One region of the Streptomyces sp. NPDC020958 genome, then DNA from elsewhere that is predicted to be linked to it. Evidence: riboswitches for the same ligand, from Rfam matches in the RefSeq annotation. Region 1 holds a riboswitch; each other region holds the start of a gene.
What was found. Region 1 has a riboswitch for cyclic di-AMP ahead of ACZ3KP_RS30145 (M23 family metallopeptidase). Riboswitches for the same ligand answer to the same signal wherever they lie in the genome.
Positions count from the first base shown of each region.

Region 2: another riboswitch for cyclic di-AMP. It lies ahead of ACZ3KP_RS19165 (M23 family metallopeptidase); the one in region 1 lies ahead of ACZ3KP_RS30145 (M23 family metallopeptidase).
Region 3: another riboswitch for cyclic di-AMP. It lies ahead of ACZ3KP_RS23475 (transglycosylase SLT domain-containing protein); the one in region 1 lies ahead of ACZ3KP_RS30145 (M23 family metallopeptidase).

Region 1 is NZ_JBVHFU010000012.1:285,365-294,798, forward strand. Features, by position in the region: gene ACZ3KP_RS30120 (hypothetical protein) at 1-2,854, shown strand, start outside; gene ACZ3KP_RS30125 (helix-turn-helix domain-containing protein) at 2,938-3,561, shown strand; gene ACZ3KP_RS30130 (DUF6126 family protein) at 3,558-3,680, shown strand; gene ACZ3KP_RS30135 (tyrosine-protein phosphatase) at 3,694-4,491, opposite strand; gene ACZ3KP_RS30140 (alpha-galactosidase) at 4,667-6,751, shown strand; cyclic di-AMP (ydaO/yuaA leader) riboswitch at 7,058-7,219, shown strand; gene ACZ3KP_RS30145 (M23 family metallopeptidase) at 7,224-8,156, shown strand; gene ACZ3KP_RS30150 (DUF6250 domain-containing protein) at 8,347-9,063, shown strand; gene ACZ3KP_RS30155 (SGNH/GDSL hydrolase family protein) at 9,209-9,434, shown strand, end outside.
Region 2 is NZ_JBVHFU010000005.1:465,707-475,140, forward strand. Features, by position in the region: gene ACZ3KP_RS19140 (caspase, EACC1-associated type) at 1-2,557, shown strand, start outside; gene ACZ3KP_RS19145 (GTP cyclohydrolase II) at 2,597-3,238, opposite strand; gene ACZ3KP_RS19150 (MarR family winged helix-turn-helix transcriptional regulator) at 3,387-3,911, opposite strand; gene ACZ3KP_RS19155 (dihydrofolate reductase family protein) at 4,036-5,175, shown strand; tRNA gene ACZ3KP_RS19160 (tRNA-Met) at 5,246-5,319, shown strand; cyclic di-AMP (ydaO/yuaA leader) riboswitch at 5,547-5,706, shown strand; gene ACZ3KP_RS19165 (M23 family metallopeptidase) at 5,716-6,747, shown strand; gene ACZ3KP_RS19170 (aldo/keto reductase) at 6,841-7,803, shown strand; gene ACZ3KP_RS19175 (PrsW family intramembrane metalloprotease) at 7,959-9,284, opposite strand; gene trmB (tRNA (guanosine(46)-N7)-methyltransferase TrmB) at 9,295-9,434, opposite strand, start outside.
Region 3 is NZ_JBVHFU010000008.1:90,556-99,989, forward strand. Features, by position in the region: gene ACZ3KP_RS23470 (HAD family hydrolase) at 347-1,153, shown strand; gene ACZ3KP_RS23475 (transglycosylase SLT domain-containing protein) at 1,169-1,651, opposite strand; cyclic di-AMP (ydaO/yuaA leader) riboswitch at 1,655-1,852, opposite strand; gene ACZ3KP_RS23480 (polyprenyl synthetase family protein) at 2,535-3,545, shown strand; gene ACZ3KP_RS23485 (LolA family protein) at 3,899-5,155, shown strand; gene ACZ3KP_RS23490 (ABC transporter ATP-binding protein) at 5,219-6,232, shown strand; gene ACZ3KP_RS23495 (ABC transporter permease) at 6,219-7,151, shown strand; gene ACZ3KP_RS23500 (flavodoxin family protein) at 7,174-7,761, opposite strand; gene ACZ3KP_RS23505 (tetratricopeptide repeat protein) at 7,975-9,141, shown strand; gene ACZ3KP_RS23510 (VOC family protein) at 9,168-9,434, opposite strand, start outside.

The DNA.
Region 1 (9,434 bases):
ACTGGCCCACGCCGAACGCGCCCTGGCCGACCGGACCGACCACCGGGCCCGGGAGGAGTGGTGGCGGCTGAACGCCACCACGGTCGCGGCACTCGCCCCGCGGCTGCCCGAGGGGGTCCTGGCCCTGCTGGAACGGAACGGCCCGGCCGCCCTGCCGCCCGGCCTGTTCGGCGGCCTCGGCGCGCTCGTCGACGCCGACGCCGAGCGGGTCGTGCGCTGGATCATCTCCCCGCGCCGGAACCCACCGCGCCACGAGCCCGTGCCGCCGCCCGGCGTGCTGCGCCGGCTGGTGCGCGCCGAGCCGCCGTCCCTGCCACTGTTGGGCCGCCAGTGGATACAGCGCCAAGGCCACCTCGCCGGGCTGCTGAAGGCCATGGCGCCGGGCAGGCGGACGGCCTTCCTCGACGCGGTCACCGCGGAGGGGACCGAATGGGATCCGGCCCTGTCCGTGCTCGGCCTGCTGCCGCGCGAGCGCCGCTGGGCCGAAGTGCGCAGGGCGGCCGCCGAGTTCGGCGAGCGGGTCGACGCCTGGGACGACCTGGACACGCTCGCCCACGGCCCGTACGACGAGGCACGCGCCACGTTGCTCGCCGCGACCCGGCGGTCCGACGCGGACGACCGAGCCGCCGCCTGGCCGCTGCTCGTGGCCTGTGCGGCCCGGGACGGCGGCCGGGCGGCGATCACCGAGGTGCTGGATGCGGCGGGCCGGCTCCGCAACGACCGAGACCCCGTGCGCGCCGCCGCGCTGGAGGCGCTCGCCGAGACGCATCCCCGGCTGTTCGACCCCGCCGACGCCGAGCCCCTCGACCGCATCGCCCTCGACGCCCTCCAGGCCCGGGACTGTTCTGCCGAGAGCCTCACCGCGCTGCGCACCCTCGCCGAGCGTGTCCTCGTCGAGCATGCCAGTGCTGATGAAACGGCCCTGCGCGCCTGGGCGTTGAGCACGCTGGAGCGGATGACGGGCCGGGTCGGCGTACCCGACTTCGGGCCGCTGCACCGCGTTCTGCGGCGCGGCCAGGAGTACGAGGTGTTCGAGGCGCTGCGCCCCTGGCTGGAGGCGGCGGCGGACCGGTCCGACTTCCGACTGCTGCTCGGCCTGGCCGCCGCGTTCGGCCCGCGGGCCCGGCGGATGCCCGTGCTGCAGGACATGCTCGCCCTGGCGCTGGAGCGCGGCGACGACCCGACGTTCGAGGCCGCCGCGGCGCTGTGGCTGGCCGCACCGGCCACCCGCGGGGAACGGGCCGCCCGGATCGTCGGTCGCGAACCGTCGGCCGCGGTCCTCGCGCCGGTACGGCGGGTGCTGTCCCGCGAGCGCACGGACCTGCTGGACGCCCTGCTCGCCGACACCCCGCCGTACGGCCGCTTCCTGGTCGCCGGGGCGGCGCGCCCGCTGCCGGACCTCGGCGCCGTCGGCCGCTGGCTGCCCCGCCAGCAGCAGGCCGCGGCGCGCCTCGCCGAGCAGGTGGCGGAAGACCCTTCCCTGCCGCTGGACGACCGGGCCTGCGCGATCCGCGCCGCCGCCCCGGTGCCGGAGCTGGGCCTCGTCCTGGCCATGCGGCACAAGGACGACGAGGAGGTGGTCGTCGCCGAGGCGGCGCTCGCCGCGCTGCCCTGGACCGACCGCCCCCAGGACGTCCTGCCGTTGCTCCTGGAGCAGGCGGTCGGCGACCGGGCGCGCGTCGCGGTGTACGCGGCGAGCCGCGCCGCCCGCTTCACGGCCCCCTCCGAACTCGCCGCGGCCCTCAGCCCGTTGCTGACGGGGGAGCGGCCCGCGAAGGTGACCTCCCGCAAGGAGGCCGTGCGCCTCACGGCCCGCTTCCTGCCGCCGCGTCAGGCGGTGGCGCTGCTCGCGCGCGGCTTCGGCCCCGACACGCACCCCGACGTCCGGACCGCCGTGATCCGCGCGCTTGCGCCCCTGCTGGGCGTGCCGGAGGCCTGGCACCTGCTGGAGGCCGCCGCACGGGACGACACCTCGGCCGGGTGCCTGTCCCTGGTGGAGGTGACTCCCTGGGAGCTGGCCGAGGCGCACCGGGGCAGGTACGCGGCGGTCGTGGACACGGTCTACGACGCCGGCCTCGCGTCGTGCGAGAGCTTCGCCGGCTGGGCCTACCTGCGGGCGCTCGCCCCCTGGACCCCGTACGCGCCCGGTATCGCCGTCCGGATCGCGGACACGGTGTGCGATCTGGAAAGCCGCGAACACTGGCAGCACGCGGCATGGGTGCTGCGCGACCTCGGCATGTCCGACATCCCGCATCCGGTCGGCGGCGTGGCCCCGGGCAGCGTCTACCACGACGCGGTGACCCGGCTGCTGGCCGCGATGCACACACCCGAGGGCGGCGGCGAGGCACTGGAGGACCGGGACCTGCCGGCTCTGCAAAGACTGCGGACCCTGGTGTCTCCCTCGTACAACACCGCCGAACGCGGCGAGGTGCTCGCCGGGACCGCCGCGCTGCTGGCGCCGGAACCGCTGCTGGCGGCCGAACGCGCGGGCCTGTTGCGCCGACTGGCCGACCGCACCGAGGAACCGGACCGGCTGCTCGGACGGCTGCTGGACCTGGCGGAGGCGCTGGAGGACGCCGGAACGACGGTGGCGGCCCAGGTGGCGGGCGGACTGGAGGCGGGCTGGGCGCACCGGGCCCGGCCCGAGCGTGCCGCGGCCGTACTGGCGGCGGCCGAGCGGCTGACCGAGGACGGCGGCACGGTCCCCGGCCTGATCGCGGCGCAGCTGGTCTCCGCGACGGCCGCGAGCGTCGGCTGGCCCGACCCGTGGCGGTCGTTGCTGCGGCGGCTGCGCAGGCATCCGGACCCCGACGTACGGTTCAAGGCATACGCGACGACGACCGTCCCGGAGTGACCTCCCGAGGCGGCCCCGACCGCTGTTTTGCCTCTGAGGCAAGAAATTTGCCGGACAGGCAAACCTGCGGCTGAATGGAGAGCATGAGCTCTCCTGAGACCGGGCCCCCGGCCGGGCCGGACGAGGTCCTGCCAGCCGTCGCGCCGCAGCTCCGCGCCCTGCGCCGGCGCGCCGCCCTCACCCTGGAGGCGGCGGCGCGCACCGCGGGGCTGTCACCGGCCCATCTCTCCCGCCTGGAGACCGGGCAGCGCCAGCCCTCACTGCCGGTACTGCTCGCACTCGCCCGTGTCTACGGTACGACGGTCTCCGAGCTGCTGGGGGAGACCGTCGCCGAGCGGGACGCCATCGTGCGCGCCGGTGACATGGAACCGACCGGGGCGGGCGGCTGGACGTACTGGCAGGCCGGGTCCTCCGGCCGGGGGATGCAGGCGCTGCGGGTCCGGGTGCCGTACGGCTCGCAGGGCGACGTCGTGCGGGTGCATCCCGGCGAGGAGTGGCTGTACGTCCTGCAAGGGCGGCTGCGGCTGCGCCTCGGCGACACCACGCATGTGCTCGCCCCCGGCGACAGCGCCCACTTCGACTCGCTGACCCCGCACCGGCTCGCCGCCGAGGACCACGACGGGGTCGCACTCCTGTTCGTCCACACCCTGTTGCAGAGTCCCACGGCCGCGCTGTGCCTGGGACCGACCCCTGGAGAGCTGCCATGAGCAACTACGAGGAGAGGTTCCCGCGGTCCCTGTGGATCCGGCTCATCATCTACATCGCCGTGGGACACGTGTTCGCCGCGTTCCTCTTCCTGCTCTTCACCCTCGGCGGCAAGGGCTGAGCCCCGGCAGGGCCTAGTCGAGCAGGCGCTCGCGCAGCCGCTCCCGGGTCGCCGGGGTGAGCCCGAGCCCCTGCTCCAGGTAGGTGTCGACGTCGCCCCAGGTCTCCTCGATGCTCTCGACGGCCGCCGTCAGGTACTCCGCGCGCGCGTCGAAGAGCGGGCTGAGCAGTTCCATCACCTCGGGGCTGTAGACGCTGTCCCCGCTGCCGCTGCGCTTCACCCGGTAGCGGCGGTGCTTGGCGTTGGACTCCAGGTAGTCGGCGAGGATCGCGTCCCGTTCCACACCCACCGCGAGCAGCGTCACAGCGATCGAGATGCCCGCGCGGTCCTTGCCGGCCGCGCAGTGCATCAGCGCCGGGACGCTGTCCTCGGCGAGGGCGTGCAGCACACGCGCGTGCTCGCCGGTACGGTCCTTGACGATCATGCGGTACGAGTTGACCATCCGGGCCGCCGCCCTGCCGTCGCCCAGCAGCCCGCGCAACTGCTCGATGTCACCCTCGCGGACCATCGTCCAGAACTCGGCGCCGTGCGCCGGATCGCTCAGCGGCAGGTTCACGTTCCGCACGCCGGGCAGCTCGACGTCCGGGCCCTCCAGCTTCTGGTCCGCCGCGTTGCGGAAGTCGAAGATCGTGTGCAGGCCCAGGGAGGCGAGGAACTCCGCGTCCTGCTCCGTCGCGTGCGCGAGGTGCCCGCTGCGGAACAGCACGCCGTGCCGCACCCGGCGTCCGTCGACGGTCGGCAGGCCGCCCACGTCACGGAAGTTGCGCACACCGGCCAGCTCGGGCTCGGTGGACGGGACCTGCTGCGTCACGGGGGCTCCTCCCGGCCGGCCCCGTCGGCGCGGCTCGTCGACGGGCACTGCGACGACCATACGACATCGGTTTCCACAGGCAATGAGTTGTCCACAGACGTTGCCTCCGGGGCCCGCGGCCCTTGATGATGTTGGGGCTTGAGCGGATCTGTTGGCACCTGTGTGAGGTTTCTCGATGGTGGACATCGCCGAAAACGGTCGTACCTGGCTCCTGTCGGGCCCCGGCAGCAGCTACGCGCTGCATCTGACGGAGGCCGGCGAACTGCTTCACCTGCACTGGGGGCCGCGTATCCGGCTCGCCGACGCCGAGGCCCTCAGCACCCGGGTGCTGCCCGGCTACTGGCCCTTCGAGTCCCCGCTCGACGGCCGTGAGGAGTACCCCGTCGAGGGCGGTCCCCGCTTCGTGCGCCCCGCGCTGTCCGTGCGCACCGAGGAGCGCCGAGGCACGGAGTGGGCCTTCGAGTCGTACGAGACGGCGGGCGACGCCGGCGACGAGGAACTGCGCCTGCGCTTCCGGGACGACCGGATCGTCATCACCCTGCACTACCGGATGCGCGGCGACGTCGTCGAGCGCTGGGTGACCGTCGGCAACGAAGGGCAGGCGCCCGTGGAGCTGCTGCGCGCCGACGCGGCGACCTGGACGCTGCCCGACCGCGAGGGCTGGCGGCTCTCCCAGCTGCACGGCCGCTGGGCAGCCGAGTCCCGGCTGGTCAGCGGCCCGCTCACGTACGGCGAGAAGGTCATCGGCAGCCGCCGCGGCCACACCGGCCACCAGCACCTGCCCTGGGTCGCCCTGGACACCGACGCCACCGAGGAGCACGGGGAGGTCTGGGGCTGCGCCCTCGGCTGGTCCGGGTCCTGGCGGATCGCCGTCGCCCAGCTCCCCGACGCGCGCGTGCAGATCACCGGCGGCGCCGGCTACGACGACTCGGGCCTGCTGATGCTGGCCGAGGGCGAGTCGTACACCAGTCCCGTGTTCGCGGCCCTGTGGTCCGACGGCGGCTTCGGCGGGGCGAGCCGGGCCTGGCACGCCTACCAGCGGGCGCATGTCATCCCCGACGCGGACCGGGACCGGCCGGTGCTGTTCAACTCGTGGGAGGCGACCACCTTCGACATCTCCGAGGAGCAGCAGGCCACCCTGGCCCGGCGGGCCGCCGCGATCGGCGTCGAGCTGTTCGTCGTGGACGACGGCTGGTTCGGCGCCCGCACCTCCGACCGCGCCGGCCTCGGCGACTGGACGCCCAACCCGGACCGCTTCCCGAAGGGCCTGGCGCCCCTCGCCGAGTACGTGCACGCGCTCGGCATGCAGTTCGGCATCTGGGTCGAGCCCGAGATGGTCAACCCGGACAGCGAGCTGTACCGGGCGCACCCCGACTGGGTGCAGTACCAGCAGGGCCGGAAGCGGACGGAGCTGCGCAACCAGCTCGTCCTCAACCTCGCCCGCGAGGACGTCCAGGAGTACCTCTGGGAGCAGCTCGACGCCCTGCTGTCCAGCGCGCCCATCGACTACGTCAAGTGGGACTTCAACCGCTGCTTCACCGACGCGGGCTGGCCGGGCGAGCCCTACCCGCAGCGCCTGTGGGTGGACCACGTGCGCGGCCTGTACGCCCTGCTCGACCGGATCCGCGCGGCCCACCCGGACGTCGCCATCGAGTCCTGCTCCGGCGGCGGCGGCCGGATCGACCTCGGCATCATGAGCCGTACCGACGAGGTGTGGACCTCCGACAACACCGACCCGCTGGACCGGCTCGCCATTCAGCACGGCTTCAGCCAGATCCACCCCGCCCGGGTGATGTCGGCCTGGGTCACCGACAGCCCCAACCACCAGCTCAACGGCCGGGTCAGCTCGCTGCGTTTCCGGTTCGTCAGCTCCATGGCCGGGGCGCTCGGGGTCGGCGGCGACCTCTCGAAGTGGACCGAGGAGGAACTCGCCGAAGCCGGTCACTGGGTGGGGCTCTACAAGGAGATCCGGCCGCTGGTGCAGCGCGGCGAGCAGTTCCGGCTGCGGCCGCCGGCCGGCGGGCTCAGCGCGGTGCAGTACACGCTCGGCGACGAGACCGCGGTCCTCGCCTGGCTCCAGGCGCAGAGCTACGGCGAGCCGGTGCCGGCGCTCCGGCTCAAGGGCCTCGACCCGGAGGCGTCGTACGAATGCCGCGAAACGGGCGAAGTGCACCGTGGGGCCGTGCTGTTGCATCACGGGCTGCGCGTGGGGCTCAAGGGTGACCTGGATGCGACGGTCGTCCGACTTCGTCGCATCTGATCCTTCTGCCTGAATTGGCGGCTTCATTGCAACTCGCTCTGGAATATGTGGACGTGGCGTGACGTGCGTGAGGAGCGTCATATTCGTGACCGACCGTCGCGCGTCATGCTCACGTAATGAAGGCGCTTCACAAGGGAATTGCGGGAGCGGGAAAGGCCGGGTTTCACGGAGGGTGACCGGGAACGTCCGTAACGGATCAAGCGGCACCAGGAGGTCGGGAACCGTTCGCTTGTCCGGGTGCGTCCTGCTCGCTTACGTTCGCCACGCATCCGGACGGAACGCCGAATCCTGCCGCCGCCCGGAGTCCCCACACACTCACCCGTGCCCGGCAGGAGCGGGGGACCCACCAGGCAAGACCGCCTGTTCCGGTTCCCGGGACAGGCCAGGGGTGTAGTCACGCCTTCCGGCGTGGCCGGGCAGCTCCAGCCCGAACCCGACAGCTCACCTCGCAGGCGCCGGAGAGGAACGCGCCATGCCCGCGAGAGGTAAGCACCGCCGCCCGAAGACCCAGCGTCTCACCCGCTCGATGGCCGTCGCCGGAACCGGTGGCGCCGCGCTGGCCCTGCCGCTCATGGGGGCCACCGGTGCCCACGCGGCCACCGCGCAGTCCGTCTCCGCGAAGGCTCCGCAGTCGCTGCCGGCCGTCGCGAAGGCGGCGCCCGGGAAGGCGGCCGTACGGACGTCCGCCGCCGCGCGTTCCGCGCACCGCACGTACACCGTGGTGCCGGGCGACTGCCTCTCGGAGATCGCGCGTGACCAGCACATCAGCGGGGGCTGGCACCGGCTCTACGCCGACAACCGGCAGGCCGTCGGAGACGACCCCTCGCTGATCCACCCCGGCCTCGAGCTCACGCTCGACGGCCGCGGCCCCACGACGACCGGTACCGCTGACTCCGGTGCCCGGCCCGAGGCGCACTCCGCCACCTCGTCCTCGGCGGCCACCCCGTCCGTGCCGTCCACCCCGTCCACCCCGGACGCCTCGACGACGGCCGCCTCCGGATACGTCCTCCCGGTCAGCGGCGCCACCGTCGGCACCGGCTACCACGTGCCGGGCGGCATGTGGTCCAGCGGCTACCACACCGGCGTCGACTTCGTGGTGCCCACCGGCACCCCCGTCAAGGCCGTCGGTGCGGGCACGGTCGTCACCGCCGGCTGGGGCGGCGCCTACGGCAACCAGGTCGTCATCAGGCTCGCCGACGGCCACTACGCGCAGTACGGTCACCTCTCCGCGCTCTCCGTCTCGGCCGGCCAGACCGTGACCGCGGGCCAGCAGGTCGGCCTCTCCGGCGCGACCGGCAACGTGACCGGCCCGCACCTGCACTTCGAGATCCGTACCACCCCCGACTACGGCTCGGACGTGGACCCGGTCGCCTACCTCCGCTCGAAGGGCCTCGCCGTCGGCTGACAGGCGCCCCGCCGGTCCGACACGCACTCCGAGGGCCGGATCCCGGTCCCCGGGGTCCGGCCCTCGGTGTTTCCTTCTCGTGGCAGCGCTGCTTCGGGCATCGACAACGAAGGCTCGGCGACGGCAGAGTGAACCCCGTTCGGTGAAAGCGCTTTCCGCGACCTGTGCCGCACCGGGAGGAACCAGCCGCATGACGACCACCCGCCGAGCCTTCGGCGCCCTGACCGCCGCAGCCGCGCTCACGGCCCTCACCCCCGCCGCACCCGCGAGCGCCGCGCCCCGGCACCGCCGCCTGCTCGCCCACGACGACTTCCGCCACGGGCTCGGCCAGTGGTCCGTCGAACTGGAGCGGGGCGGCACGGTCGCCGCGGCGGACGGCGTCCTGGAGATCGACGTACCCGCCGGGGCGACCGTCTGGTTCCGGCGCCGGCTCGAAGGGCCGTACGTCCTGGAGTACACCGCCACACCGGTCTCGGCGGGCGGCCCCGACGACCGCGTCTCCGACCTCAACAACTTCTGGAACGCCACCGACGTCCGCTCCCCGGACGACCTGTTCGCCACCCCGCGCGGCGGCGCGCTCGCCGAGTACGACTACCTCACGACGTACTACGCGGGCTACGGCGCCAACTACAACACCACGACCCGGCTGCGCCGTTACGTCGGCGAGCCCGGCGTCCGGCCGCTGATCCTCGACTACACCGAACCCCTGCTCGTCGCGAACGAGCCCAACCGCGTCCGGATCGTCTCCGACGGCCCGTGCGTGCGCTGGTGGAACAACGGACGGCTGGTCTTCGACTACACCGACCCGCAGCCCTACACAGGTGGGCACTTCGCCTTCCGCACCACCTGGAGCCACTTTCTGATCAGTGACTTCCGGGTCTGGGGATCACCGCGTCAACGTCGCTGACCAGGCCCTTATTCCAGCCTTGGCACAGTATTGAGAAGTGTCTTATCTCACCGGTCGTCAACCCCTTATTACGGTCGCGTAGGTCACAGCCAAAGGTGAATCATGATCCGATGTGGCAGACGATTCGAAGAGTGACAACGCATCAGTGATCGGGTCGTACGTGGCGCTGGGGGACAGCTTCAGCGAAGGCGTCGGCGACCCGGGCCCCGACGGGGCGTTCGTCGGCTGGGCCGACCGGTTCGCGGTACTGCTGTCGGACCGGCGCCCCGAGGGCGACTTCCAGTACACCAACCTCGCCGTGCGCGGGAAACTGCTCGACCAGATCGTGGCGGACCAGGTGCCCAAGGCCCTGGAACTCGCCCCGGACCTGG
Region 2 (9,434 bases), on a different contig from region 1:
CCCCGATACCGACGACCTCCTGGACATGGACACCATCTACCGCTCGGTGGACCGCGCCCTGCGGGCCGGCGGAGGTCCCGTTCCACAGCAGCGAGCCCGTAACGCGGGTGCGCGCATCACGTTCGTCCGCAACCGGGCCCGCCTGGGCGAGCGCCGCGGTCCCCGGATCCCGGCGGCGCGCGACACCGCCGTACCAGCCGGCTACGAGGCACTGCTGAACGAGACCGTGCCGGGGCTGATCGAGCGGCTGGCCGGGCTGACGAAGTCGGGGCACGGCGCCGAGGCGGACGCCGTGCTCACGGCCGTGGCCACCCGCTGGCCCGAACAGGAGGCCGCGGCGCTCCTCGGCGAGCTGCGCTCGGCCGGACTCGGCCGGTTGACGAAGCTCGCCTGCGAGGCCGTCGTCGCGCGGCCCGCCACCGAGGTCACGGAGTGCCTGCATGTGCTCGAACAGCTCGGTGACGGCCAGGTGGCCGACATGATGTTCGAGGCGCTGGCACGCACCGGTCCGACCGCCGTCGCGGCGGCCGCCCGCAGCCTGCGCGACCTGGGTCTGACAGTCACGGAGCGTCTGGTGCGGCCCGCCCTCGCCATGGGTGGTCCCGACGGCTCGGCCGACCTGGTGGTGGCCCTCCACCAGCAGGGGCTCGGCGAGGAGGCCATGACCGGGCTGCGCATGCTGGTGGCCCACGAGCCCGACCCGGAGTACGTGCGTGTCGCCGATGCCCTGCTGGAACGGGGCTCGGCCGAATCCGCGTACGCGCTGTACCTGGCACTGCCCGCGGCGCTCGCCGCCTCCCGGTCGCGGGAAGAGACCGCCCGGCTGCTGTTCTCCATGAAGGAGCACGGGGCACAGCCGCAGGCGGAGGAACTCCTCCGCGCCCTGCTCGCCGCCGAGCCGCAGGAGCGGGTCGGCTGGGCGCTCGCCCTGCACACGGTGGGCCTTGCCTGGGGCGACGAGGCGGCCCGCGACCTGTTGTGCCGGGCCTCCGCCGAGGAAGTCCTGCGGATCATGGAAAAGATCCGCAGGACCCGCCCCGACGCCCTCGTCACGGTGGTGCGGTGGGCGACGTCGGGCCCTCGCGGAGCCGCCGACACCGTCGCCTTCATGACGGCGCTGCGCCGGTTCGGCCGGCCCCTGGACGCCATGCGGCTGCTCACCGACGTGGCCGACTCCGGACCCGAGCAGGCCGCCGCCCTCGTCGCGGCCCTGCGCGACCTCGGGCACGAGGCGGCGGACAGACTTCTGGAACGCGCCGCAGACCTCCCCGCCGCACAGCGTGTCGTCCTGCTCACGGCGATGCGTGCGCACGGTGCGCGGGTCGACGCGGACCGGATGCTCGCCGACGTCCTGGACGGCCCGGACGAGGAGCTGGTCGGGGCGCTGCCCGTCCTCGCCGCCGAAGTCGACGTCGAGACGCTCCACGCGCACATCGCGGGCTCCGCCGAGGGCGGGGACGTGGCGCGGGTTCTCCGGCGCTACTGGCGCGACGGACGGTTCGCGGACGCGGACCGCCTCGTCGACCTGCTCGCCGAGCGTCCCGGTCCGCTCCTGGAGGAGACCCTCGCGGAGCTCCCCGTCCTCTGCTCGCCCGACGAGTACCGGCAGCTCGCGGCCTCGATGACCCGGCTCAGCCTCCCGGCGGTCGTGCGTATCACCGCGCGGGTGGCCACGGAACCGGGGGAGAACGAGAGCGACGGGAGCCCGCTGAGCGGCGTCGTCGCCGAAAGCCTTGCCCGGCTGCCTCGCCCCGCGTTGCTGTCCTTGATCGCGGCGCTCCGTCGCCTCTCCGTGGAGGACGGCGGCCGCGCGGAAGTGTGGGCGCTGGGTGTAGCGCTGGCCGGGCGCGACGACGCGCCCCGAGTGCTCCTGGAACTCTGGCAGAGCGAGCGTCCCGTCGCCTGGCTCCCGCTCGAACTGCGGACGTTGATGGAGCTCGCTTCGGCGGACCGGGTCGTGGCGATCTACCGTGCCATGGCGGAGTCGGGGATGCCCCGTGACGTGTCGGTGCTCGCAGGCCTCGGCCTGCGGGCCGATCTGCCGACCGTACTCACCAGGCTGCGCAGGGCGGGACTGCCGCGTGGGGACGCGGTAAGGGTGCAGCGCTCGTCGGCGCGGCGCCATACCGAGGTGCACGATCCGGCGGTCGCGCGAGTCCTTGAGGAAGGGCTGGCGAGACCCTTCGACGTGGCGGACGTGGACCGGGCCAGAAGGGTGCTGTGGCAGGCGGCTCGGGCTCTGGAGCCGTACCAACTGGCGGAGCTGCTCGGCGCCCTGCATCTCCAGGAGAAGGAGGCCGATGTCGCCTGGGTCGTCACCTCGGCCGTGGAACGCGTCCCGTTGGAGGACTGGTTGCCCGATGTGCTCGCCGAGCTGGGCGGTGCCCGTCTCGACGAGGTGGCCCGCCTGCTGATCCAGGCGGTGGTCCGCCGCTCGAAGGCCTGGGAGGTGCGGGGCACCGCGGCCATCCTGCGGGAGGACGGCATGGACGAGTACGCGGACCAGCTGGACGACGCGAGCCGGGGGAATCGGATGAGGCGTTGGCTGCGCATGTGACCCTCGCCGGCCCGGGCGCCGCGGTCTGCGGTGGACCGTTCAGCCCGCGTTGAGCTCCGTCAGTTCCGCCAGCGGCAGGGTGTGCTGGGTGTGCAGGACCTTGGCGCGCAGGTAGCGGACGTTGTGGGCGGTGCTGAAGACGCCGGTCGGTACGCGGTCGCGGACGGTGATGCCGAGGGTGCGCAACTGCTCGGCCTTGTCGGGGTTGTTGGAGAGCAGGTCCAGCTCGCCGTGGCCGAGGGCCCGGAGCATCTGGGCGGCGGCGGTGTAGTCGCGGGCGTCCTCGGGCAGGCCGAGGGCGGCGTTCGCCTCGTAGGTGTCGAGGCCCTGGTCCTGCAGGGCGTACGCGTCGAGCTTGTTGTAGAGGCCGATGCCGCGGCCCTCCTGGCGCAGGTAGAGCAGGACGCCGCCGCGCTCGGCGATGCGTTCGACGGCCTCGCGCAGCTGGGGTCCGCAGTCGCAGCGGGCCGAGCCGAAGACGTCTCCGGTGAGGCACTCGGAGTGCAGGCGGACCAGCGGGAGGGTGCCCGGTGCGGGCTCGCCCAGGACGACGGCGACGTGTTCCTGACCGTCGGTCAGGCCGTGGAAGGTGACGAGTTCGGCGTTGACGCTGTAGCCGTCGGTGAAGCGCAGCGGGACCCGGACACGGGCGCGCTGGGTGGCGGCGGGGAAGTCGGTCATCGGGGTCTCCAGTGTCCGGGTGCAGGACGGCTGTCCCGTGCGGGACGCGTGTCTCTGCTTCAGATTTGAAGCAGATCTACGGCTGGAACCATACCCCATGCTTTAAATTTGAAGCAACAAGTTTCCGGTCGTTCCGCGGAATCGGGGTTCACGAACCGGAACACGGCGACGACGAGCGCCGCCGCCACGGCACCTCGTCGGAGGTCGGCCGCGGCTTCTCGTCGCCCTCCAGCGCCCGCGCGATCACGGAGCTGATCTCCTCCAACTGCGTGACCTGCTCCTCGGAGAGGTGGTCGAACACCGCCGCGCGCACCGTCTCCACATGTCCGGGCGCCGTGCGCTCCAGGGCCGCCATGCCCTTGTCCGTCAGGATCGCGAAGCTGCTCCGCTTGTCCCACTGGCAGTCCTCGCGCCGGATCAGCCCGTCCTTCTCCAGCCGGGTCACGGCGTAGGTCAGCCGGCTCCGGGTGATCTTGGACCTGGCGGCGAGATCGGTCATCCGCAGCTTGCGCTCCGGTTCCTCGGAGAGGTTGGCCAGAATGCCGTAGTAGAGGTGCGGCATGCCGGCGTCCTGCTGGAGCTGGCGGTCGATCGCGTCCTCCAGGAGGTTGGTCGCCGCCATGAACGCGCGCCAGGCGCGCTGCTCCTTCGACGTGAGCCAGCGAGTCGTCATGGGACCAGTGTAAGTTTGTTTCAAACTTTAACCAAGCGTCCGGTTCACACCCCGCCGACCGTCGAGAGTGGTCCAGTCGACCGCCGCGAGTGGTCCCGCCCGCCGCCGAGAGTGAGCGCGTCCGATGCCGTACCCCCACGTCCTGCTGTCCGCCGCCGTCTCCCTGGACGGCTACCTCGACGACACCGGCCCCGAACGGCTGCTGCTCTCCTCGCCGGCCGACTTCGACCGGGTCGACGAGGTGAGGGCCGGCTCCGACGCCATCCTGATCGGCGCCGGCACGATCCGCGCGGACAACCCGCGGCTCCTGGTGTACTCCGAGGCCCGCCGCGCAGCCCGGATCGCCGCCGGCCGGCCCGAGTACCCCCTCAAGGTCACCGTCACCGCGACCGGCGACCTCGATCCGGCCGCGAAGTTCTGGCACACGGGCGGCGACAAGCTCGTCTGCACGACCGACTCGGGCGCGGAGCGGGCGGCCGCCCTGGGCATCGCCGCCGACATCGTCCCGCTGGGACCCGAGCTCGACTGGCCCGCGCTGCTGACCCACCTCCACGACGTCCGCGGTGTGGACCGCCTGATGGTGGAGGGCGGCGGCACCGTCCACACCCAGCTGCTCCAGGAGGGCCTGGCCGACGAGCTCCAGCTGGTCCTCGCCCCGGTCTTCGTGGGCGAGCCCGAGGCGCCGCGCCTGTTCGGCCCCGGCGGCTACCAGGCCGGACGGCTGCGCCTGGTGGAGACCCGCCGTATCGAGGACGTCGTCCTGATGCGCTACGAGCCCACCGCCCCCGGCGCGGGCGGCTCGGTGTCCGCCGCCGACCGCCACTGGCTGCGGCTCGCCTGCGAGCTGGCGGCCCAGTGCCCACCCTCGGCGACGGCGTTCAGTGTCGGCGCGGTGGTGGTCGCCGCCGACGGCACGGAACTGGCCCGCGGCCACTCCCGGGAGGCGGGCGACCCGGCGGTCCACGCGGAGGAGGCGGCCCTCGCCAAGATCGCCCCGGCCGACCCCCGGCTGGCCACGGCCACCGTCTACACCAGCCTGGAGCCCTGCACCCGCCGCGCCTCCCGTCCCCACCCCTGCGCGGAGCTGATCCTCGGCGCGGGGGCGCGCCGGGTGGTCACGGCCTGGCACGAACCGGACACCTTCGTGCGGGCGGCGGACGGGACGGGGATGCTGCGGGAGCGGGGGGTGTCGGTGGTGGTCCTGGCCGAGTACGAGGCCCTGGCCAAGGCGCCGAACGCACACCTGGAAACGCCCCGCGGCTAGGTCTCCGCGCGGGGGCGCTCGTAACCCGTGTGACTCGCACTCTTCGGATGGCGTATGCTGGTGTCACCGACGCGGGGTGGAGCAGCTCGGTAGCTCGCTGGGCTCATAACCCAGAGGTCGCAGGTTCAAATCCTGTCCCCGCTACTGAAACTCAGGGCCGGAATCCGGATCACGGATTCCGGCCCTGAGGCGTGTCCGGGCGCGCGTTTCTTGGAGGCGTGGTCAACTCGACCGTTTTTGGCCGGTCGTGGCAGGTAAGTCCATCGCGTGGAAGCTTAATGATCAAGGCGAATGGCTTGGAATCTTACCGCCGGGTCTATTAACGTTCGATAACGCAGCGCGGTCGTCCCAGCCGTCACCCGAGATGGCTCCGTGCGCACGCGCCGAATCCCGTCAAGGGAACCGGGGAACCACCACCTTGGGGTGAATCGCACGGCTGCCGCCGAGTACGAATCGGCCGGTATACGCGCGTAGGAGACCTTCCCGCTCCGAACCCGTCAGCTAACCCGGTAGGCGGCGGAAGGAAAGGAGTACGCCCGCGTGGCGTCCAACCGGCCTGCTCCGACAGCCCCGTTCGTACCCAGCCAGCGGCAGCCCGACACCTTCGGTTACGGCACCTACCGCACCGACGAGGGCCCCTGGGAGGAGTGGAACCCCACCGAGGAGTCCCTCGCCCCCGAGCGCGGCCGGCACCGGATCGCCAAGCAGCGCGGCGGCGGACTCGCCCGCAGCTCCACGGTCCTCGGCGTCGGCGTCATCGCCGCCGTCGGCGCGGGCGGCATGGCCACCGCCAACACCGGCCACCCGCCGGTCTCCATCTCCCTGCCGGACCTGCCGTCCGTCGACTCCCTGCTGGGCGACGGGGGCGGCCACCAGGCCACGCAGACGGCGCTGAGCAGCGTCACCACGACGGCCGCCACGGACGGGGACTCCTCGTCCGACGCCGGTGAGGCGCTGCGCAGCCGCATCATCGCCCAGGCCGAGCGGCAGCAGAACCAGTTGGACACCAAGGCGAGCGCCAAGGCCGTGGCCGCCGCCGACAAGGTGGTCGCCGCCGCGGAGGCCAAGGCGGAACAGGCCGCGGCCGCCAAGGCCGGCGCCGCCAAGGAGAAGGCGGTGGCCGCCGCCGCGCAGAAGGCCGAGCAGGCCCGGATCGCGGCGCTGGCCAAGCAGTACACGCTGCCCGTCGTGTCGTACACGATCACCGGCACCTTCGGCCAGGCCGGCTCCATGTGGTCCTCCGGCTACCACACCGGCCTCGACTTCGCCGCCCCGACCGGCACGCTGATCAAGGCCGTCCACGGCGGCACGATCACCGAGGCGGGCTGGGCCGGCTCCTACGGCTACCGCACGATCCTCACCCTGGACGACGGCACCGAGCTGTGGTTCTGCCACCAGTCGTCGATCGGCGTCAAGGTCGGCCAGAAGGTCGCCACCGGCGACGTCATCGGCCGCGTGGGCGCCACCGGCAACGTCACCGGCCCGCACCTCCACCTCGAGGTCCACCCCGGCGGCCAGCCCACCGGCATCGACCCGATGACCTGGCTGCGCGGCAAGGGCCTCAACCCCTGACGCACCTCCACCGGCCCCGGCGGGCCTTCCGCTTTTACGAGAACTTCGTATTGCGTGGGATGGCCCGCCTGCCGCGCCGCGTTGGAATGGAGCATGACTGCTTCTTCCGCATCCCCGGTCCTCCGTAAGCTCGGCGCCTCCGACCTGGAGGTCTTCCCGCTCGCCCTCGGCGGCAACGTCTTCGGCTGGACCGCCGACGAGGCCACCTCCTTCGCCGTCCTCGACGCCTACGCCGCCGCGGGCGGCAACTTCGTCGACACCGCCGACTCCTACAGCGCCTGGGTCGAGGGCAACCAGGGCGGTGAGTCCGAGACGATCATCGGCAAGTGGCTCAAGGCGCGCGGCAACCGCGACGACGTGGTCGTCGCGACGAAGGTCAGCCAGCACCCCGAGTACGCGGGCCTGTCGGCCGCCAACATCAAGGCCGCCGCCGACGCCTCCCTGCGCCGCCTCGGCACCGACCACATCGACCTCTACTACACCCACTTCGACAAGCCCGAGGTGCCGGTCGAGGAGATCATCGGGGCGCTGGACGAGCTGGTGCGGGCCGGCAAGGTCCGGCACATCGCCGCGTCCAACATCAGCGCCGAGCGGCTCCAGGAGTCCCTGGACTTCTCCGACCGCGAGGGCCTGGCCCGGTACGTCGCCCTCCAGCCGCACTACAACCTGGTCTCCCGCGACACCTACGAGGGCTCCCTCCAGGACCTCGCCTCCCGCACCGGCCTCGCCGCGGTCCCGTACTTCGCCCTCGCCTCCGGTTTCCTCACCGGCAAGTACCGCCCCGGCACGACGGTCGACAGCGTCCGGGCGGGCGGGGCCGCCAAGTACCTGGAGTCCGAGCGCGGCCAGCGGGTCCTGGTGGCCCTGGACGAGATCGCCGAGGCCCACGCGGCGCCCGTCCCGACGGTCGCCCTGGCCTGGCTGGCGGCCCAGCCCACCGTCACGGCCCCCATCGCCTCGGCCCGCACGGTGGAGCAGCTCCCGGCGCTCCTCGCAGTGGCGGACCTGACTCTGACGGACGAGGAACTGCTGAGGCTGACACGGGCTTCGGCCTGACGGCGCGGCGACGAGGGCGGGGACCGCGGGGGTGGGGGCGGCAGGGACGGCGGGGGCGGGGACGGAGCGGTGACCCGGCTGCTCTCCGCACCCCCGCCCCCCCCGGGCCCTCCCCCCCGGGCCCTGCCCCCCCCGGGCCCTGCCCCCCCGGGCCCCTACGACCGGTACGGGTTGCAGGGCGTGGACGGCAGGGGTGTCGCGCCGTACCACGCCGGGGCTCCGGGGACCGGTGCGACCGGACAGCCGTAGCCCGTGCCCGCCGTGCGGGACGCGTACTCCAGGGCGGGGCGGGCGAGTTCGCGGCGGCTCCACAGTTCGGTCAGCAGTTCCCGTTCCCGTACGACGAAGTCGGCCCCGGCCCGCCCCCGCTGCCCCCGGCGCCGCAGCAGCGCGAGTGCCGTCGCGTACTCCTCGTACTCGGTGACCGCCCGCCCGGCGGGCTTCCCGAAGTGGTACGCGGCGTACTCCCGGGCGATCTGCCGGGCCCGCATCGACCCGAGGACGAACGGCTCGGCCGCCCCCAGCCACCCCGCGTACACGTACGCCGGCAACTCCTCCCGCACCGTCCGCAGCTCCCGCTGCCGCGTCCACACCGCCAGCCAGGTCAGCAGCCCGAACAACGGCACCATGAACATGCCGTACACGGCGAAGAACCCGAACTGCCCGAAGGTCGAGGACCCGTTCCAGAGCGCGTGCATGCTCATCGCGAGCAGCAGCCCGCACACCGGCGCCAGCACGCGCCGCGCCCGCTGCCGTTCCCCGGAGAGCGCGGCGACGCCGAAGCCGATCCCGGTGAGGACGGTGAACAGGGGGTGCGCGAAGGGCGACATGACGATGCGCACGAAGAAGGTGGCGGCGGTGACGGAGGCGATCCCGCGGTCACCGGTCAGCTGGTCGGTCCCGAAGGCCGTACCGAGGTAGAGGATGTTCTCGGTGAACGCGAACCCCGTGGCGGTGACCCCGGCCACCACCACCCCGTCGACGATCCCGGTGAAGTCCCGTCTGCGGAAGAGGAAGACCAGCAGCACGGCCGCGGCCTTCGCGGACTCCTCGACGATGGGCGCTATCACGGTCGCCCCGAGCGTGTCCGCGTCACTCGGATCCGCGGTCGCCGTCGCTATCCAGTGGGTGGCGAAGCTGTTGGCGACGATGGCTATCAGCGCGGCCGCGCAGGCGCCCCAGGCGAAGGCGAACAGCACGTTCCGCCAGGGGCCCGGCTGCACGCGGTCGAGCCACCGGAAGGCGCTCACCAGCAGCGGCACGGGCAGCACGGCGAGCCCGAGCCCGACGAGGAACCCCTCGGTCCCCGTCTGTTCCCGCACCAGCGCGAGGATGACGAGCCCGGAGACGGCCAGCAGCGTGCCCAGCGCCCCGTACCGCACCCAACGCCGCTGCCACCAGCGAGGATGCCGCAGCCCTTCGGCGGCGGGATGCGGCGGGTAGGGCGGGTACGGCGGGTACTGCGGCGGAGAGGTGGCCACGGCATCGACCCTAACGAGGTGACTCCAGTCGGTGCTGCTCGCTCGGCCGCACCCGATGCTGTACGCGACGGAAGAGCAGATCGTTCACCACATGTCCCTTGTCCAGCCCCTGACCCTCGAAACGGGTCAGCGGCCGGTACGGCGGACGTG
Region 3 (9,434 bases), on a different contig from region 1:
GCCGGACGCCCGTCCGTGACGCTCGCCGCGCCGACGTCCAGTACGGCGGCGTCACCGTCCCCGTCGAACCAGAGTCCTATCCGCGAGCACGCCCTGCCCCGATCCGCCAGGCGCCTTTCGGCCCGGTCCTGCCGCTCGGCGTTGTGACAGGTCGCCACGTCAAGGCGGTGATCGTCGGCGTCGGCCGCCGGAAACCTCTCCGGCCCCCGGCCGGCGCTTCCCGCAGCCGCGCCCACGCCGACGTCACCGGCCCCACTGACGGCACCTCATCACCGAGGCGGCGGAAGCCACTTGAGGCCGAAACGCACCGTGAGTCCCATGGGCGTGCCGTCCGTATTCTCTGATCATGGTCGCACCTTCCCCGTACTCGCTGATCGCCACCGACCTGGACGGCACGCTGCTGCGTGCCGACGACACCCTGTCGGACCGGTCGCTCGCCGCCCTGGCGCGGGCCGGCCGGGCCGGCGCCACGCACCTCGTGGTGACCGGCCGCCCCGCGCCGAGAGTGCGCCCGCTCCTCGACGATCTCGGCTGCACCGGGCTCGCGGTCTGCGGCCAGGGCGCACAGGTGTACGACGCCGGCACGCACCGTCTGCTGTGGTCGGTCACGCTGGACCGGGAACTGGCGGAGACCGCGCTCGGCAAGGTCGAGGCCGAGGTCGGCCAGGTGTACGCGGCGGTCGACCAGGACGGCGTGGACGGGCTCACGCTCATCGAACCGGGCTACCTGATGCCCCACCCCACGCTGCCCGCCCTGCGCGTGGACCGGCGTGACGACCTGTGGTGCGCGCCCATCAGCAAGGTGCTGCTGCGCCACCACACCTTGTCCGACGACGAACTGGCGGCGACCGCCCGCGCGGTGGTGGGGTCGCTGGCGACGGTCACCATGTCGGGACCGGGGACGGTGGAGCTCCAGCCGTGCGGGGTGACCAAGGCGACCGGGCTGGCGCTGGCCGCCGACCACCTGGGGCTGTGCCCCGAACGGGCCATCGCCTTCGGTGACATGCCCAACGACATCCCGATGTTCGACTGGGCGGCCCACGGAGTGGCCATGGCCAACGCGCACCCCGAGCTCCGGGCGAGGGCCGATGAGATCACCACGTCGAACGAGGACGACGGCATCGCCGTCGTCCTCGAAAGACTCTTCGTCTGATGCGGGGTGCGCCGGTCAGTACGCGCCGTGGACGTTGTCGATCGAGCCGTACCGCGCGGCGGCGTAGTTGCAGGCGGCGGTGATGTTCGCGACCGGGTCGTAGATGTCGAAGGACGTGCCCGCCACGTGGTAGGCGTTGAACGTCGGGTCGATCACCTGGAGCAGGCCCTTGGACGGGATGCCGGCGGCCGCGTTGGAGTCCCAGAGGTTGATGGCCCGCGGGTTGCCGGACGACTCGCGGATCACGTTGCGGTAGATGCCGTTGTAGGAGCCCGGGATGCCCTTCTGGGCCATGATCGCGAGCGACTCGCGGATCCAGCCGTCGAGGTTGTTCGGGTACCCGGCGGGCGTCGTCGAGGCCGTGACGGAGGTTGCGGGGGTGGCGGCGGAGGCGTCGGCCGCGCCGATGAGCGGAAGGGCGAGTACGGCGGCGCCGGTACCGACGGCGGCGAGCGTGCGGGCGATGCGGGTGCGGCGGGGCTGGGCGGCAGCAGGCATGGCGAAGTTCCTCTCCGTCGCCTGCGAGGTGAGCTGTCGGGTTCGGGCTCGGGGAGTGCCCGGTCGCGTCACCCGAAGGCGATGCGACTTCACCCCTAGCCGGTCCGGGACGGCGTCCGTCGATGACGGCGGCCGCCCGGTCCGGCGACTTACCTGGTTCCCCCGCTCCTGCCGTGCGAATGAACTCGTCGATGGGTTAGGACGGGCGGCGGCAGGATTCGGCGTCCGCCCGGCGAGCGGGAACGTATGCGAGAGCACATGTCCGGAACAAGTGGTGGATTCACATAACGCGCCGATTGACCTTGATCTGAGGCGTATGAGGTACTTGATCCTTTGCGGTCGCCAAGCCTCAACTGGCGCACAGGGAAAGGCGAGGGAGGGCGTCGTGCGGCGTGCGGGACACGGGGGTCCGAGTGACCTACTTCACGAAACCGCAATCACGGCAAAAAGGGCATGAGGGATTAGTTGAATCCGCCCGCGTCGCCCAGGGATTCGGTGATTGTCCTAATTGTCTTATTGAATGGAATTGCGGCTCTAGGGGGTGAATGAGTCATTCGGGCGTCATTCGTCGAGCGTGGTCGACGTGTTGACGGCCGATTGCGTCAAGGCCGCGCGGAGTGCCGGGAATTCCCGAGGGGTGGCGTGCGTGATCCTGGTCACCCGGGGAGAGTGCGTCCAGGTGGGTGACATCGGCCAAGTCGGTGGATGTCATGTCTTATCATCTGATCAAAAACATACCGGTCGTGATCCGATGGTGCCCGGGGTGTAACCGTGGGCGCCCTCGGTGATCGAAACCTGACCGGATACGCTGACTTGAGTGATGGCAGCGACCTATCGACAAACCGTGTAATCGCCAGTGGACACCAGCAGACAGGAGACCCTCGTGACCGTCGTCGGGCCGTTCGGGCTGAGCGTGCGGGACCAGGCTCTGGAAGCCGATGTCCAGGCTGGATTGGCGGCTGTCGAGGAAGGCCTGCTAGAGGCCACCAAGAGCGAGGTCCCCTTCATCACGGAGGCCGCGCAGCACCTCGTACGGGCCGGCGGCAAGCGGTTCCGGCCGCTGCTGGTGATGCTCGCCGCGCAGTTCGGCGACCCCTACGCACCGGGTGTCGTGCCGTCGGCCGTCGTCGTCGAGCTGACCCACCTCGCCACCCTGTACCACGACGACGTCATGGACGAGGCCTCCGTGCGGCGCGGTGTGGACAGCGCCAACACCCGCTGGGGCAACTCCGTCGCCGTTCTCACCGGCGACTTCCTGTTCGCGCGCGCCTCGCAGATCCTCGCCGACCTCGGGCCCGAGGCGGTCCGCGTCCAGGCCCTCGCGTTCGAGCGGCTGGTGACCGGCCAGATCCTGGAGACGGCGGGGCCTTCGGACGGGCGCGACCCGGTCGACCACTACCTCGACGTCCTCGGCGGCAAGACGGGCTCGCTGGTGGCGGTCTCCTGCCGTTTCGGCGCGATGATGTCCGGCGCCGACGAGACGGTCGTGGACGTCCTCACCCAGTACGGCGAACGCCTCGGGGTCGCCTTCCAGCTCGCCGACGACGTCCTCGACATCGCCTCCGACTCGCACGAGTCCGGCAAGACCCCGGGCACGGACCTCCGCGAGGGCGTTCCCACCCTTCCCGTGCTGCGGCTGCGGGAGCGGGCGGCCCGGCTGGGGCTGGCCGAGGACATCGCGCTGTGCGAGCTGCTGGACTCCGACCTCACCGACGACGCCCGGCACGCGCAGGCGCTCGCCGCGCTGCGGGTGAACCCGGCGCTGGAAGAGGCGCGCCGGGACGCCGTCCGGTACGCGGAGGAGGCGCGGGCCGCGCTCGCACCGCTGCCCGAGTGCGACCCGAAGGCGACGCTGGTGGAGCTGTGCAACGCGGTGGTGCACCGGGCCGGCTAGGCCCGGCACCCTGCCGACCGTGCGGACCCTTCGGTTCTGCCCGAGGGCCGGGCCGGCCTGCGACGCGACGGCGCCTGCCGCCGCCTGTCACCCCCTGTGACGCACCGGACTCCGGCATCCCGCAGGAGGCGTCCGCACCGTTCGACCCCTACGGGTCGGTGGAGGCGTCGGCCCCCTCATGTCATACCGGAGGCGTACGCGGAGTTGGCTCCCCGGTCTGACGCTTGAACGCCTCCGATTTGGTGAGATGGAAACCACGGAAATCACCACCGCTCACCGATTCGGGTGAGAATGGCGGCTCAGGGTGGGACACGTGCGAGACGGCCGCCGCCGACGACGGAGGTAAGGCACACATGGCACCGTACGAATCCGACGACAGCGCGGGGATCGCGCAGGCCGACGACGAGCGGCGCGCCGAACGGCGGCGCAAGGCCACGCGGTACGTCGTGCCGGTCACGGTGGTGGGGGTGGCCGCGGCCACGATCGGCCTGGTCCCGGCGCTCGCCGACTCCGGTGACCCCAACCTGCCGAAGATCAGCGCGCAGGAACTCATCAACAAGATCGCAAAGTCGGACGTGCAGCAGCTGTCCGGCACCGTGAAGATCAGCACCGACCTCGGCCTGCCCGACCTCGGCGGCCTGGAGAGCAGCCTGATGTCCGGCGCCACCCAGCGCGGCGGCGCCGGCTCCTCCGCCGACCCCACCGCCAAGCTCACCGAACTGGCCACCGGCACGCACACCCTGCGCGTGGCCGCCGACGGACCCGAGAAGCAGAAGGTGTCGCTGCTGGAGAGCGGCGCCGAGTACAGCCTCATCCACAACGGCACGGACGTCTGGGGCTACGACAGCAAGTCCGACGAGGTCTACCACTCCACCGTCGCGGACTCCGGCAAGGAGCGCCACGCAGCCCCGGCCACGCCCAAGGACTTCGCCGACGAGGTGCTCAAGTCGGTCGACGACACCACGTCGGTGAAGGTCGACGGCACCGCCCAGGTGGCCGGCCGGGACGCCTACCGCCTGGTCATCAAGCCCAAGCAGTCCGGTACGACGGTCGGCGCGATCAGCATCGCCGTGGACGCCAAGACCGGCACGCCGCTGAAGTTCACGCTCACCCCGTCGAGCGGCGGCGCGGCCGTCGTGGACGCCGGCTACACACAGGTCAGCTTCGCGAAGCCGGCGGCCTCGACCTTCGACTTCACCCCGCCCAAGGGCGCCAAGGTCACCGAGGGCGACAAGGCCGACAGGGCGGCCGGATCAGACCGGCACGGCGACGGCGGCGAGAGCGGCAAGGCCACCGGGACGCCCGGCAAGGGCGCGCCCAAGCACCTGGAGAAGGGCGGCTTCGACGTCCTCGGCAAGGGCTGGAACTCCATAGCCGTCCTGGACTCCGGCAGCAAGGGCGGCCTGCCCACGGGCTCCGGCTCCGCCTCCGGCAAGGCGGGCGACCTGAGCGGCTTCCTCGGCTCGCTCGGAGACCCGGTCTCCGGAAAGTTCGGCAAGGGCACCGTCTTCTCCACCCGGCTGATCAACGCCCTGATCACGGACAACGGCAAGGTGTACGTCGGTGCGGTGGACAAGGCGGCCCTGGTGAAGGCGGCGAACGCGGGTTAGCCGGGGGCGGCGCGGGAAGTGTACGTACCCCGTGCCGCGAGGCAGGACGAAACGAGGGAGCCGATGGACCGACCGTCCGCCAGGGAGCGGGAGCCGGAGAACCCGGGCGCGGAGGGCGGCACCGCCGAGGCCGACGCCCCGGCGGGCGGGAGCGTCATCGACACCCGCGGCCTCACGAAGCGCTACCGCGGCGGACAGCTCGCCGTGGACGGTCTCGACCTGACCGTCCCGGCGGGCAGCGTCTTCGGCTTCCTCGGTCCGAACGGCTCCGGCAAGACCACCACCATCCGCATGCTGATGGGCCTGATCACACCCACCTCGGGCACGGCCCGCGTCCTGGGCCGCCCGATGCCGGGCGCCTCCCGCGTCGTACTGCCCCAGGTCGGGGCCCTCATCGAGGGCCCGGCGCTGTACGGCTTCCTGTCGGGCCGTGACAACCTGCTCCGTTACGACGCCGCCGACCCGACCGCCGATCCGCGCACCCGGCGTGCCCGCGTCGGGGCCGCGCTGGACCGGGTGGGCCTGACGGCCGCGGCGGCGAAGAAGGCAAGGGCCTACTCCCTGGGCATGAAACAGCGCCTCGGGCTCGCCGCCGCGCTGCTCCAGCCCCGCAAGCTGCTGGTCCTGGACGAGCCGACCAACGGTCTCGACCCGCAGGGCATGCGCGAGATCCGCTCGCTGGTACGGGAGCTGGCCGGGGACGGCACGACCGTCTTCCTCTCCTCCCACCTCCTCGACGAGATCGAGCAGGTCTGCACCCACGCGGCCGTGATGGCACAGGGCCGGCTGATCACCCAGGGCGCGGTCGCCGATCTGGCGGCCGGGGCCCGCAGCCGGCTCGTGGTGACCACCCCGGACCCCGGGGAAGCGGCCCGCGTGCTCAAGGAACTGGGCGTCGCCGACGTGGTCGTGACCGAGGACCGGGTGACCGGCGAACCACCCGAGCGCGACCTGGCCGAGGTGAACGCGGCGCTCGTCTCGGCGGGCGTCAGGGTCCGGGGCTTCCTGGTCGAACGGGCCTCGCTGGAGGATGCGTTCGTGGCGCTGACCGGGGAGGGCTTCGATGTCGCGGGCTGACATGACGACCGTACCGGGACCGGTCGGGCCGGGACCGGCCGCCTCGGGAGCAGCCCCCTCGGGTCCGGCCGTACGGCCGAACCCGCTGTGGACCCTCGGGTTGCTGCGCAGCGAGCTGGTCACCACGCTGCGGCGCTGGCGCACTCTCGCGCTGCTGGGGGTACTGGCGGCGGTGCCGATCCTGGTCGGCATCTCCGTGAAGATCGAGACGAGTGGTGACGGCCAGGTCGGCCGGGGCGGCGGCGAAGGCCCCGCGTTCATCTCGCAGGTCACCAACAACGGCCTGTTCCTGGTGTTCACGGCGCTGGCCGCGACCCTCCCGTTCTTCCTGCCGATGGCCGTCGGGGTGGTGGCCGGCGACGCGATCGCGGGCGAGGCCAACGCGGGCACCCTGCGCTACCTGCTGGTCGCCCCCGCCGGCCGTACCCGTCTGCTGCTCGCCAAGTACACGACGACGATGGCGTTCTGCCTGCTGGCCACCCTGGTGGTGGCGGCCTCCGCCCTCGCCGTCGGCGCGCTCCTCTTCCCGCTCGGCGACCTGACGACCATCTCGGGCACCCGGATCTCCTTCGCCGATGGCCTCGGCCGCGCCCTGCTGATCGCCCTCGTGGTCGCGGCCTCCCTGACCGGTGTCGCCGCCCTCGGGTTGTTCGTGTCCACCCTCACCAACAGCGGCATCGCGGCGATGGCGACGACGGTCGGCCTGCTCATCACCGTCCAGATCCTCGACCAGATACCCCAGCTGCACGCGCTCCAGCCGTACTTCTTCTCGCACTACTGGCTGTCCTTCGCGGACCTGGTGCGTGATCCCGTCTACTGGCACGACCTGATCAGAAACCTCGAACTGCAGGCCCTGTACGTGGCGGTGTTCGGTTCGGCGGCCTGGGCGCGCTTCACGACGAGGGACATCACCGCGTAGACCGCCGGGCAGCGCCCGGCGCTCAGGCCGGCGTGTGGGGGAACCTGGCCGGCGGCGCCTGAGTGGCGAAGAACTCCTTGGCCCGGGCCAGCGCCCCGGCGTCCCCGAGCACGTCACCGCGCGCGCTGCCGTTGCCGAGCAGTACCCCGCCGAAGCGCATGCCCATGTAGGCGGCCGAGTTGTTGAGCATGCCGACGTAGGGGTCGGCGACCGACGGCTCCTGGCCCGCCAGCACGGCGACCCCCCACAGGGTGCGCCCCGCCAGGGTGCCCCGGAAATCGATGCCGGGCGTGCGCAGCCAGCCCGCCCAGTGGTCCAGGTAGCGCTTGGTGAGGCCGGACACCGAGTACCAGTACACCGGTGAGGCGATCACGATGTCCGTCGCCGCGAGCGTGGCGTCGAGCAACAGACCGGCGGCGGTGTCCGAAGGCGGGCGCGCGTGGTCGCTGTCGCGTCGCAGGTCCACGAAGTCCGGCAGTGGGTGCTCGGCCAGGCTGATCCACTGCTGCTCGACGTCGGCGGGCAGCTGGTCGGCGGCACGGCGTGCCAGGAGCTCGGTGTTGCCGTCCGCACGGGCGCTGCCCAGCACGAACAGGAATCGGCGTGTCATGAGATCCCCCAAATGAACGGCGCACGGGAAATAGAGGCGTGTGCATCTTATGTGCATGCATGAAATTCCGCCAGCCCGTACGGCGCAGCCCGTGCGGCGCCCTTCCTGATGCGAGGCTGTGACGTCGTGGTGACGCGTGAGCCGAGGCGAGCGGCCAGACTGGACGGTACGCACGGGTACGACCGGACGGTGACGCCGGGGGAATGAGGGCCGATGTCCCGACTCAGCCGCGAGACGAAGCGGGAAGCTCAGCAGGACGCCGAGCCGGGGGAACCGGTCGAGGTCCGTGTGACGGGCGCCGCCGCGACCGTGGACGGCGTACCGCTGTTCCCGGCGCCCGGCGAGGAACCGCAGCAGACGGTCCTGAACCACCTGCAGCGGCTCGCCCGCGCCACCGGCCGTCCCGTCCTCGCCACCGTCCACGACGCCCGGATCGGGTTCGTCGTCCGCCTCCGGGTGAACCTGGACGGCTCCAGCAGCTTCACCGGCGACCCGGTACGGATGGCCGCGCCCGCGGAGGCGCACACGGCCGCGTCCGTGCAGCCCGAGTCGGCGGACCGGCAGCCCCGCGCGGACCGGGGGACCCCGTTTCCGCGGGCCGTCGACGCTCCCGCGGTCACCACGCCCGCGGACCCGGTGGCCCTCGGCACGGTCCGGCCGCCGACCGGGGTCTTCGGCCCGCCGCCCGCCATGGACGGGACGCCGAGCGCCGGGGAAGTGACGCCCGCCCCGGCAGTCGCACCGACGCAGGCCGCCGTCACCGAACTCCTGCCGGCACCTCGCCCCGAACCCCTCCTGGCTCCCGACGTCGTCCGTGCCCTCGACCCCGACCCCGGCCACACCCCCGCCCGCGGGTTCGACGCGGTCGCCGAGGAGGTGCTCGGGGACGAACCCGTGACCGTGACGGTGGAGGGGGCCGCGCTGCTCACCGCATCGGTGGCGCGGATCAACGAGGCCGTCAGGACGGGCCGTATCGAGAGGGCCGCCGAACTCGCCGAGCACACCGTCGCCGAGGCCCGGGCGGCGTTCGGCGACGGCCACACCGAGGTGCTGCACCTGCGCGGCCTGACCGCGTACATCGCCTACCTGGCGGGCGACCCGGAGCGCGCCTTCCACCTCTCCCTCGACGTGGCCCGGCAGCACCGGCGCGCGGGTGACGCCGAGGGGGCGTACGGCAACGTGCGCAGCGCGGCGACCGCCTGGCGCGCGGTGCGCGACCCCGAGCAGGGGCTGCGCCTCGGCCGTGACCTGATCGACCTGTGGGCGCAGCTCACCACCGAGGAGGGCCCGGCGGCCGGTGACATCGAGGAACTGGACTCGGCCCGCACCCGGATGGGCCGCCTGACGGAACGCGCCCGCCGCGCGGCGGAGAACGCCTGAGCCGCGTCAGGCCCGGGGCGCTCGGGTCAGTGGACGCAGAACTCGTTGCCCTCCGGGTCGGCCATCACGGTCCACGCGCCGGCCGGCTCGGAGACGTGCCGCAGTACGGTCGCGCCCAGCGCCTCCAGCCGTGCCACCTCCTGCGACCGCCTCCCCTGCGCGGCGTGCAGATCGATGTGGAGCCGGTTCTTGCCGGACTTCGTCTCCGGCACCCGCTGGAAGAGCAGGCGCCGCCCCAGGCCGGTCCCGCGCTGCTCGTCGTACGGGTCGTCCGGGTGCCGTACGGCGATGAG